Regions from separate parts of the Thomasclavelia spiroformis DSM 1552 genome, predicted to be linked through region 2. Evidence: predicted binding sites of a transcription regulator. Region 2 holds the regulator's gene; each other region holds the start of a gene.

Region 1 (3,210 bases), 1.1 Mb from region 2:
AATTATCCCAAATTTTCATGGAATCAATAAGTGTACCATCAATATCAAAAATTGCACCAGTAATTATCATTTTACTATCTCTTCAATAAGTTCTTTAAGTTTCATTGCTGCATTTTTTATATTTTTGTTTGCATATATGGCACTAATAACAGCAATACCGCTAATTCCAGTTTTAGAGAGTTGTTTAGCATTATTTTCATCAATTCCACCGATTGCAACTACAGGAATATTAACAACATTACAAATTTCTTTTAATGTATTAATACTTACGCTTTTTGCATCATCTTTTGAAGTTGTTGTAAAGATTGATCCAACTCCTAAATAATTAGCACCTTGGCTTTGTGCAAGAAGTGCTTGTTCTACAGTTTGAACAGAAACACCGAGAATTTTTTCTTTTCCAATTAGTTTTCGTACTTCTTCTACACCCATATCATCTTGCCCAACATGAATACCATCAGCATTAGATTTTAAAGCTATTTCAACATTATCATTAATAATAAATGGTACGTTATATTTTTTACAAAGCTCTTTTATTTTAATAGCTTCTTTAAAAAAAGAATCTATGTCTAAATTTTTTTCACGAAGTTGAAGAAAAGTTACTCCACCTTCAAGAGATTCTTCGATGTGTTTGTAAAAAGTATCGTTGTAACTCCATCTTCGATCAGTAACAGCATATAGTAAAAGAGATTTATTATTTAATTTCATATTGAGCTTCCTTTTCTAAAATATCACTAGTTAAATTAAAAATTTCATCGAAAATTTTATTTTTATAAGTAAGATTTCCTTCATTTTTTTGTAATTTATCAAAAGCTCTTTGACCACAAATTCCCATAGCACAAATTGCAGATAGACATCCTCCAATCATATCGTCTTGATTAGCAGCAATATAAGCACTAGTCATTGCACTAAGCATACAGCCCGTACCGGAAATTTTACTCATCATAGGATGACCATTCGATACAACATAAGCAATCTCATTATTTGCAATGATATCTTTAGCCCCAGTAATAATTATTATGGAATTAGTTTTTTTAGCGAATTCTTTAGCAAAAGATACAATTTGATCAATATTATCAAGAGTTATTGCATCATCTTCATTAGCATCAACGCCTTTAGTTGCAGAATTATTTCCTGCCAATGCTTTGATTTCTGAAATGTTTCCACGAATAACAGAAAATTTAATTTCTTCAATTAATTTTTTGGCAGTATTGGTACGATATGTAGATGCACCTGCTCCAACGGGATCTAATAAAATAGGATGATTTAATTTATTAGAAATTTTTCCAGCTTCAAGCATTGAAGGGATAGTAAGGTGATTAAGTGTTCCAATATTAATATTTAGTGCTGAGCAAATTGATGTAATTTCTTTAACATCTTCAATTTCATCTGACATAATTGGTGCTCCACCACAGGCAATTAAAATATTTGCACAGTCATTAACAGTTACATAATTAGTAATATTATGTACTAACGGATTTAGTTTTCTTACATTTTCTAGTTTTTCCCCAAGCATATTTTACCTCCATATAATCTATTTTTGACAAAATTATATAAGGGTTAGCAATAAAATAAAAATGAGCATACCAAACAGATATACTCACTAAAATTATAGTGTATTTTATCCCTACGTTGGCATTATCCAAATCAGGTTATGGGTCGAAGGTAATACCTTCCTCTCAGCCTGTACAACAAGCTCCCCTTAATAATGTTGTCATATTAATTTTACTTTGAATGTAAAAAAATATCAAGTAAACAAAATATTAGTAGATAGATAAAAATAAAATATTTTTAGCACTCAGGTGTTGACAGTGCTAGAATTTTGTGTATAATATAATTAGCACTTGGATAGATAGAGTGCTAAAGGAGTGATGACAATGAACATTGAAAAGTGGACAACTAAGATGCAAGAGGCGATTCAAAAAGCTATTAAAATGGCTAGTGAAATGAATCATCAAGTAGTAGATGTAGAACATTTTTTATTAGCATTACTAGAAGATAATGCGGGTATTATGTATCGTGTGTTAGTAAAATGTAATGTTGATATTGCTAGATTACAAAATAGCTTAACTGCAAGATTGCAAAATAAGCCGATTGTAAATAATGTGGATATAAATAGCATACGTCTTTCTTATGATTTAAATCAGTTATTTGGTTTGGCTGATAAGCAAATGTCTAAGTTTAAAGATGAGTATTTAAGTGTAGAACATTTGATCATGGCTTTATTTGATTTGAATAGTTCATGGGTCAAAGATTTATTAAATGAATTTCATTTAAATCGAAAAGATGTAAAGAAAGTTATTGATGAAATGCGGGGTGGAAATATGGTAAATAATCAAAATCCTGAAAATCAATATGAAGTATTAGAAAAATATGGACGTGATTTAACTAAAGATGTAGCTGATGGTAAACTTGATCCAGTCATTGGGCGTGATGAAGAAATTCGTCGTGTGATTCAGATTTTATCACGTAAAACTAAGAATAATCCGATTTTAATTGGAGAACCAGGTGTTGGTAAAACTGCGATTGTAGAAGGATTAGCATGGCGTATTTTTAAAAACGATGTACCAGTTTCTTTGCAAAATAAAACTTTATATGAATTGGATTTAGGTGCATTAGTTGCAGGGGCTAAATATCGTGGAGAATTTGAAGAACGTCTAAAAGCTGTTTTAAATGAAATAAAAAAAGCAGAAGGAAATATTATCTTATTTATCGATGAAATTCATCAATTAGTTGGTGCTGGTAAAACTGATGGGGCAATGGATGCTGCAAACTTATTGAAACCGATGTTAGCACGTGGTGAACTTCACTGTATTGGTGCAACAACTTTAGATGAATATCGTATGTATATTGAAAAAGATGTAGCGTTAGAAAGAAGATTTCAAAAAGTTCAAGTTGATGAACCTGATCAAGATGATACAATTGCAATCTTACGTGGTTTAAAAGATTCATTTGAATCACATCATGGAGTTCAAATAACTGATAGTGCGATCATTGGTGCTGTAAATATGTCACAAAGATATATTACTGATCGTTTTTTACCCGATAAAGCAATTGATTTAATTGATGAAGCATGTGCTTCAATTCGTATGGAAATTGATTCTTTGCCAGAGGAACTTGATACGATTACACGTGAGAAAAATCGTTTGGAAATGGAACGTATTTCAATTGAAAAAGAGGATAAAAGTGAAGATAATGAAAAGCGTTTAAATG
Region 2 (3,210 bases):
TGATGAATTTCAGTTGGATCCATACCAGCATCTTTTAATGCTTGACGTACAGGAACTTCAGTTCTTTCAACTAAATCACGAGTTAATTCATCGAATTTAGCTCTTGTTAAAGTTAATTCCAAATGTAATGGTCCACTAGCTCCAGCTGAAATGAATGGTAATGAAATTTGTGTTTGCATAGTTCCTGATAAATCTTTTTTAGCTTTTTCAGCAGCTTCTTTAATACGTTGCATTGCCATTTTATCAGCAGATAAATCAATACCTTGTTCTTTTTTGAATTCATCAATAACCCAATTCATAATTTTTTGGTCGAAGTCATCTCCACCAAGTTGGTTATCACCAGCTGTAGCTAATACTTCAAATGTACCATCAGCTAAATCTAGGATAGATACGTCAAATGTACCTCCTCCTAAGTCATATACTAGTACTTTTTGTTCTTGATCTAATTTATCAAGTCCAAATGCTAAAGCAGCAGCAGTTGGTTCGTTAATAATACGTTCAACTTCTAATCCTGCAATCTTACCAGCATCTTTAGTTGCTTGACGTTGTGCATCGTTGAAATAAGCAGGAACAGTAATAACCGCTTTAGTAACTGTTTCACCTAAATATGCTTCAGCAGTTGCTTTTAAGTTTTGTAAAATCATCGCAGAAATTTCTTGAGGTGTATAATCTTTACCATTAACATGTTCTTTATGGCTAGTACCCATATGACGTTTTACTGACATAACAGTATCTGGATTAGTAACTGCTTGACGTTTTGCAGCTTCACCAACAATAATTTCACCATTTTTAAATGATACTACTGAAGGAGTAGTTCTATTTCCTTCTGGATTGGCGATTACTTTAACTTCACCATTTTCCATAACACTAACACATGAATTTGTTGTACCTAAGTCAATACCAATAATTTTACTCATAATAAATTCCTCCTATTTATTCACTTACTTTTACTAAAGATGCACGAATAACGCGATCTTTTAATTTATATCCTTTTTGTAACTCTTCAACAACCATATTTGGTTTAAAGTTATCATCTTTTACTGTCATTACGGCTTGGTGGAAGTTTGGATCAAACTCTTCACCTTCTGTTTTAATTACCTCAACCCCTTGAGATTTTAAAACTTGCATTAACTGATTATAAATCATTTCATATCCCTTTAAGAAATTTTTAATTTCATCACTTGGATTTTCTACAGCTAACGATCTTTCAAAATTGTCAACTACCGGCAACAATTCTTCAATGAAAGATTGCATCATAAATTTCATTGCATTTGCATGTTCGTTTTGTAATCTTTTCTTAAGATTCTCCATATCTGCAAACACTTTATAATAATCAGTCTTCCATGTATTTACTTCTTCTTCTAAAGCTACTAATTGTTCCTCGATAGTAGCTTCCTTTTCTTCTTTATTTTCAACTGTTTCTTCTACAGTTTCATTTTCAGATTCTTCATTTACTACTTCTTTATCAGCCATTACATTCACCTCTATTCATCTTTTTTATCATCTGATTCATCAAAGAAAGCCTGTTCAATATTCTTTGAAATATAATCCACTAAAGAAACTACTTTTTCATAAGGCATTCTCGTTGGCCCTATTACTGAAATAGATCCCTTGGTTGTCGCTCCGGTTTTAAACGAAGCAGATATTACTGAAACATCATCAATTTCATTAATTGGTGAATCAGTTCCAATTCTTACCGTTACCCCTTCTTCATCAGATAGAGGTTGTAAGGCATTCCATACTTGAGAGTTTTCAAATGCACTAACAATTCTTCTCAATTTATTTACATCATTATATTCTGGTTGATATAACATATTCTCTTTTCCAGAAAAATAAACATTACTTGATGCAAATTTCACAAACGCTTCTAGAAAAGCATTAAATAACTCTTCATGTTCTTTAATCTTTGCCGATAAAATAGGTTTAACATCACGTTCAAGTCTAAATGCCACTTGTTCAATTGGTGTTCCAATCAACAAATCATTCATCACATTAACACAGCTAATTAAATCATCAATATTATGATGTCGACTTAAATCAAAGACTTTATTTTCAACGTATCCTTGATTAGTTATAATAATTGCTGTAACTCGATCATCATCTAAAGGAACTACACTAATTCTTTGTAACGTATCTTTACTTGAATCCGGTCCTAACACAACTGATGTTAAATGTGTTAATTCGCTCAACATTTGACAGCTTTTATGAATTATTTCATCTAACGTGCGATGACGATCACTAAATATTTGTGCGACTTGATTCTTCAACCCATCATCTAAATCTCGCTTTTCAAGATTATCAACATAGAAGCGATATCCTTCTACTGAAGGAACTCTTCCAGAAGAAATATGGGTTTTTTCTAAATATCCATAATCCTCAAGAAAACTCATCTCATTACGGATGGTTGCACTAGAATATGGCAATTGATATTTTGTCATCAAAGCTTTAGAACCAACTGGTTCTGCCGTTTCAATAAACTCATCAACGATACATTTGAAAATCAGTAATTGCCGCGCTGTTAGCATTTTTCTCACCATCCTTAGCACTCTTTCTTCCTTTGTGCTAAATACATTATACATCAATTTTTAGCACTGTCAACAACTTTGTGCTAAAAATTATAAAAAAAAGAAAAGAAAAAATATCACTCTAATTTAGAATGATATTTTACATAAAATCCAATAAAATCATATTTAATAATTTAATTGATTCTTTATTACAACGCAAATACCCATCTTCAATTACTAATGTTTTAAGTTTTAAATGTTTATCAAGCGCTACTTGATAAACATCATATATATCCTTATTATAACGTTCCTTAAATTCTTTTAAATCCAATCCCTTAACTAATCTTAACGACATCATTAAATGATTAAACATTATTTCTTCTTTAGAACATTCTATTTTACTAGTAGTATCACGATAATTTAAATATGCATTTAAATTGCGACTATGTTCAATAATACAATTATCAATTTTACTACTTGCTCCTAAACCAATTCCATAATAATTATCATATTGCCAATATGTTAAATTATGCAATGACTCAAAACCTTTTTTTGAATAATTACTAATTTCATATTTCATAAATCCTAGACTCTCTAATTTTTCATCAATTATTTGATTAATCAACGCTTCGCTATCTTCATCAAGTGATTGGTAATTTTGGTTTTTTAATACAGTATGATCTTCTAAAATCAACGAATAATATGA
Region 3 (3,210 bases), 990 kb from region 2:
CTCAGCCAATTGTTTTACATCATATTGGTGTTTATAAAGAAGAAAAAAAAGAATTGAGTGAAGCTCAAGCAATGGCAATAGAGTTATTTGGTGATATTGTTGAATTTGAAAAATAAAGGAGAATTTTATGAACTATCCAAGATCTTTTCAAAATTTAGTTAATTGTTTTAAACGCTTACCGGGTATTGGTGGAAAAAGTGCAGAACGTTTAGCTTATTATATTTTATCAATGGATAAAGAGTACGTTGATGATTTTTCTAAAACTTTAGCATCTATTCATGATAACATTCATTATTGTAAAAAATGCGGACATATTTGTGAGGATGAAATATGCGATATTTGTAAAGATAAGAGCCGTGATCAGAGTGTTATTTGTGTAGTAGAAGAATCTAAGGATGTTTTTGCAATGGAAAAGGTAAAAGAATATAATGGATTGTATCATGTTTTACATGGAACAATGTCAATTATTGATGGAAAAACGATGGATGATTTGAATATTGCATCATTATTTAATCGATTAGATGATTCAATTAAAGAAGTTATTATTGCCACTAATCCAACAAGAGATGGTGAAACAACTGCTTTATATTTAGCTAAATTACTTGCTAAAAGAAATATTAATACGAGTAGAATTGCTAATGGATTACCAATTGGAAGTAATATAGATTATGCAGATGAATTAACATTGTTAAAATCATTAGAAGGTAGAAAAAAAATATAAGCACTTCATATAATGTAATGAGGTGCTTTTTTATGCGTAAAATGTTAATGCTATTTTTTAAATCATTAATAATAATATATATTTTTAATATAATTACTGGAAATTATTTTACTTATAATATTTTAAATATTTTTATTTTAATGATGTTAGGATTACCTGGGATAATAGTTATATATTTAATAACACTAATATAAAATTCCGACATTTAAATGTCGGAATTAGGTTATTCAATTGGTATATAATTATGATTTTCAACTTCTTTAGTTGTTGTTTTTGGTAAATAAATTTTTAATTCACCATTATCATAATTAGCTTTAATATCTCCTTTTTTAATACTATCACCAACATAGAAACTTCGACTACATGAACCCGAATATCTTTCTTGACGAATTATATTACCTTTTGTATCTTTTTCATCATTATTAGTTGATTTATTACCGGAAATTGTTAAATATCCATCGTTTAACTCAACTGAGATGTCTTTTTTATTAAAACCAGGCATTTCAATATCAAGTACATACTGATTATCAACTTCTTTTATATCTGTCTTCATATAGCTATTGTAGCTTCTAAAAAATGAATCATCAAACATATCATCGAATAAATTATTAAAAGTAGTTAACCCAGGAAGTAATTTCATAATAATCGCCTCTTTCCAAATAAATTTCGAAATTACTTATAATCGTATGTAATCAATACTCTTTTCTGATTACATTTATAGTATAATACTAATTTTTAGCACTGTCAATAGGAGAGTGCTAAAAATGTATTAAAAGTATTAAATTGTATGAAACTGTTACATATGATATAATCTTGTATAGATTGTATATGATAATAATTTGAAAGGAAATAACAATGAGAGGTAAATTCATTACATTAGAAGGTCCTGATGGTAGTGGAAAAACTACTATATCAAAAATTGTATTTGATCAGTTAATGGCTGAAGGATATAAAGTATTATTAACAAGGGAACCAGGAGGCATAGATATTGCTGAGCAAATAAGAGCTATTATTCTTGATAAAAAAAATATTGCAATGGAAGCTCGTACAGAAGCATTATTATATGCTGCAGCAAGAAGACAACATTTAATAGAAAAAATTGAACCTGCATTAAATGATGGTTATTTAGTCATTTGTGATCGATTTATAGATAGTTCATTGGTATATCAGGGAGTTGCAAGAAATATTGGAATTGATGAAGTATATCAAATAAATTTATTTGCAATAGGTGATGTATTTCCAGATACTACTATATTTTTTGATATACCTTATGAAATTGGTTTAGAAAGAATTAATAAAAATCATAGAGATACTGATAGATTAGATTTGGAATCTAATGATTTTCATAAAAAAGTATATGAGGGCTATATGAGTATTTGTGAAAAATATGCTGATAGAATAACAAAAATTGATGCAAGTAAATCAATTGATGAAGTAGCAAGTCAAGTTATTGACATTATAAAGAAGATAATATGAAAGAATATTTAAAAGACCATCAGCCGTTATTTTATAATTTAATTTATAATGAATTTTCACAAAATAAGATACCTCATGCGTTTTTATTAGTTGGGAATAATACTGAAAAACCATTAATTTTTTTAGCTATGTCATTAATTTGTGATCAAACGCTTGCATGTATGCAATGTAATGATTGTAGAAAAGTTGCTCAAAATAAATATGGTGATATTATTAGATTAAATGGAAAAGATAGTTCAATTAAAAAGAGAGATATTGAGTTAATACAAAATACATTTAAAAAATCATCACTAGAAGGAAAAGCTAAAATATATATTATTGAAAATATTGAATATGCTACACTTGAAGCAATGAATACTTTGTTGAAAATGTTGGAAGAACCTACTGAAGGAATATATGCTTTATTTACTACAAAAAACAAAAACAGAATTTTACCTACTGTTTTATCAAGATGTCAAGTAATTGAAATAAAACCAGATAGTAAAGAAAATATTATTAAGTATTTAATAGATTTAGATATACCTAATGAAGCTGCTACAATTATTTCATATTTATCAAATGATTTAGATGAGGCAAAAAATCTATATGATGAACGTTTTGAATATATGCAGGTACAAGTTAAAAATTTTATTGAAGATTTGTATTTTAAAAGAAATAATCTAATTATTAATGTACAAACAAATTTATTAAAAAAATATAAAGAACGTAATGATATTAAATTATTTTTAAATATGTTATTATTAGCAATTAAAGATGTGTTTCACGTGAAACATAATCAAAAAATTATTTTTAAATCATCTTATGAACTATTTAAACAGGTAAATGTACCAGATCAAAAAATAATAAAACAAATAGAAATTATCTTAGAAGCAATAAATATTATTGAAAGTAATGTAAACGTTGCATTGTTGATGGATAGTATAATGTATAGACTATAGAAAGGAGTATTTATGGAAAATCTTAGATTAGCAAGTGTTAAATTTAAAAGTGCAGGAAAAGTATATTATTTTTCT
Region 4 (3,210 bases), 450 kb from region 2:
AAATTATCGATGTCTATCGAAGATATTTTTTATGATGTTGTTAAAAGAATCATTGAATTAGATGATGTTGATATTTCTAAACTTTATATTGATGGAACTAAGATAGAAGCCAATGCAAGGAAAAACAGTTTTGTTTGGAAAAAAGCTATTCTAGGCTATCAGGAAAAAGCATTTCTTAAAGTGACAGATCTGATCATAAGATTAAATGATGATCTTAACTTTAAATATGATATAAAATCAAGATATTCTGCTGATGATACAGGACTGATTGCAGAACAGTTAATGGAACTGATGATAAGACAAAATATAGAAATAGTATACGGAAAAGGCAAAAGACGTTCCTTATTACAGAAATATTATGATGAATTTCTTGAAATCTATATAAAATTAATGAGATATGAAGAATCATTGAACATATGTGGCGACAGGAACAGTTATTCAAAGACTGATCATGATGCTACCATGATGAACATGAAGTATGACTATTATAATCATACAGGTATATTTAAACCGGGATATAACCTGCAAATAGGTGTAAGTGATGAATATATTATGCATATGGATATATTTTCAAATCCTGCTGATACAAAAACATATATACCGTTTATGAAAAAATATAAAGAAAGATACGGCTGTTATCCAAAATGGCCAATAGGCGATGCCGGATATGGAAGCTATGATAATTTGCTTTTTAATGTCATAAACGGGATGGAACTGGGATTAAAGTATAATTATTATGCAAAAAAGAATACAAAGGAATTTAAAAAGAAAATATATAATCAGATGAACTGGGAATATGATGAAAAGGGATTTAAAGTCTGCCCACAGGGACATTCATTTAATATTGAAAAAGAAGAAAGATGGAACACAGCAGGTGAATATCTACAAATCAGCAGAGTATTCGAATGTGGTAAATGTCATGACTGTAAAGTAAAAGAAAAATGCACAAAGGCAAAGGAGCAAAGAAAAATACAGATAAATTATGCCTTAAATGAAATGCAGGAAAAAGTAGATGAAAATCTTGGAACCGAAGAAGGAAAAGAGATGAAAAAGCAAAGAAGTATACAGTCAGAAGGGACATTTGGAATAATAAAGCAGAATATGGATTATGTCCGATTAAAAAGAAGAGGAAACATAAATGTAAAAACAGAACTGCTGTTAATAGGGATTGCCTATAATATACGCAAATACCACAATAAAAAGATGAAAAAGAAGGAAATATCAATTTCCTAAAAAGCTAAATAAAAACATGTAAAAAGCACATGATGTTTTTATAGTACCAAAAAAGTTATCTAAATATGGATAACTTTGTTTTTTATCTAAATATACTGTATCAAGCAAAAAAAGGCGTAACGCCTAAAGATTAAAAATCCTTATTCGTTACAGCCCCTTTTAATTTGTAGTATTTTTGGATAATTTATAAATATTTAAATAAATTTAGCACTCTTATTGACAAAGTGCTAGAAAGGAGTATAATATACTTAGCACTTAGGTATGGCAAGTGCTAAAAAGGAGTGATTAAAATGATTAAGCCATTACATGATAATGTTGTTTTGAAAAAAGAAAAAGTAGAAAATAAAACATCAAGTGGAATTATTTTAACGACTGAAAGTAAAAGTATGCCAAGTGTAGCAACAGTTGTTGCAATTGGAAAAGATTGTAAAGCTGAAATTAAGGAAAACGATCAAGTAGTTTATAAAGAATATTCAGGTACGAATATTAAAATTGATGTAGTTGAATATATTGTTATTAGTGAAAAAGATATTTTAGGATATCTTGCATAGGAGGTAGTTAGTTATGAGTAAAGAAGTTAGATTTTCAAGCGATGCCCGTAAGGCAATGTTAAAGGGTGTTAATATTCTTGGAGATGCTGTATGTGTAACTTTAGGACCTAAAGGAAGAAATGTTGTATTGGAAAAAAGTTATGGTTCTCCATTAATTACTAATGATGGTGTAAGTATTGCAAAAGAAATTGAATTAGAAGATAAGTTTGAAAATATGGGAGCAAAATTAGTATATGAAGTTGCAAATAATACTAATGATGTAGCTGGAGATGGAACAACTACTGCTACAATTCTTGCTCGTGATATGATTAATAATGGAATTAAAGCAGTTGATAAAGGAAGTAATCCAGTTTTAATGCGTGAAGGTATTGAATATGCAAGTAAAGAAGTTGCTAAAACAATTTTGAAAAATTCACGTAAAGTGGAAACAAGTAATGATGTTGCTAGTGTTGCAACAATTTCTGCGGGAAGTAAAGAAATTGGTGATTTAATCGCTCAAGCAATGGATAAAGTTGGTCGCGATGGAATTATTAATGTAGATGAAAGTAATGGATTTGATAATGAATTAGAAATTAGCGAAGGAATGCAATATGACAAAGGTTATGTATCACCATATATGGTATCTGATCGTGAAAAAATGCAAGTTGAATTAGAAAATCCATATGTTTTAGTTACTAATCATAAAATCAATAATATTCAAGAAGTATTACCGGTTTTAGAACAAGTATTACAAGCTAATAAACCATTGTTATTAATTGCTGAAGACTTTGAAAATGAAGTTGTTTCAACACTAGTATTAAATAAATTAAGAGGAACATTTAATGTTGTGGCAACAAAAGCACCTGGTTTTGGTGATAATCAAAAAGAAATGCTTCAAGATATCGCAGCATTAACTAATGCTAAATTCTATAACAAAGAATTAAACATGAAATTAGAAGATATGAAGCTTGAAGAATTAGGTACTATAAAAAAAGTAATTGTAACTAAAGATAATACAACAATGATCAGTAATAATGAAGCAAGTGAAGAACTAAAAGCTCGTATTGAAGAAATCAAAACAAGAATTGCTAATACAACTAGTGATTATGATAAAAAACAATATCAAGAAAGATTAGGTAAATTAACTAATGGAGTTGCTACAATTAAAGTTGGAGCAACTACAGAAAGTGAATTAAAAGAAAAGAAATTAAGAATTGAAGATGCTTTAAATGCCACTAAAGCAGCGGTATCAGAAGGTATTGTAATTGGTGGAGGAGCAGCATTAGTAGAAGCTTATAAAGAATTAAAACCAGTATTGAAAAATGATAATGTTGATATTCAAAAAGGTATTAATATTGTTATGAGTGCATTACTTGCACCAATCAGTCAAATTGCACAAAATGCGGGATACAATTGTGAAGATATTGTCGAAGAACAAAAAGTAGCT

Evidence for each region. Region 2 encodes HrcA, which represses chaperone genes, less so after heat shock. Its sites were predicted from a motif close to TTTTAGCACTNNNNNNNNNNNAGTGCTAAAA; they were not measured.
Region 1: clpB (ATP-dependent chaperone ClpB) is a predicted target of HrcA. The motif match lies at 1,787-1,817, and genes of this name have one in related genera.
Region 3: NQ543_RS00080 (Hsp20/alpha crystallin family protein) is a predicted target of HrcA. The motif match lies at 1,455-1,485, and genes of this name have one in related genera.
Region 4: NQ543_RS09610 (GroES family chaperonin) is a predicted target of HrcA. The motif match lies at 1,436-1,466, and genes of this name have one in related genera.

The regions. Positions count from the first base shown of each region.
Region 1 is NZ_CP102275.1:424,910-428,119, forward strand. Features, by position in the region: gene NQ543_RS01785 (HAD family hydrolase) at 1-70, opposite strand, end outside; gene thiE (thiamine phosphate synthase) at 67-705, opposite strand; gene thiM (hydroxyethylthiazole kinase) at 692-1,513, opposite strand; TPP riboswitch at 1,605-1,710, opposite strand; gene clpB (ATP-dependent chaperone ClpB) at 1,875-3,210, shown strand, end outside.
Region 2 is NZ_CP102275.1:1,552,169-1,555,378, forward strand. Features, by position in the region: gene dnaK (molecular chaperone DnaK) at 1-917, opposite strand, end outside; gene grpE (nucleotide exchange factor GrpE) at 934-1,482, opposite strand; gene hrcA (heat-inducible transcriptional repressor HrcA) at 1,485-2,525, opposite strand; gene hemW (radical SAM family heme chaperone HemW) at 2,665-3,210, opposite strand, start outside.
Region 3 is NZ_CP102275.1:15,613-18,822, forward strand. Features, by position in the region: gene dnaX (DNA polymerase III subunit gamma/tau) at 1-116, shown strand, start outside; gene recR (recombination mediator RecR) at 128-721, shown strand; gene NQ543_RS00080 (Hsp20/alpha crystallin family protein) at 945-1,361, opposite strand; gene tmk (dTMP kinase) at 1,577-2,197, shown strand; gene NQ543_RS00090 (hypothetical protein) at 2,194-3,135, shown strand; gene NQ543_RS00095 (PSP1 domain-containing protein) at 3,148-3,210, shown strand, end outside.
Region 4 is NZ_CP102275.1:2,005,890-2,009,099, reverse strand. Features, by position in the region: gene NQ543_RS09615 (IS1182 family transposase) at 1-1,233, shown strand, start outside; gene NQ543_RS09610 (GroES family chaperonin) at 1,524-1,784, shown strand; gene groL (chaperonin GroEL) at 1,798-3,210, shown strand, end outside.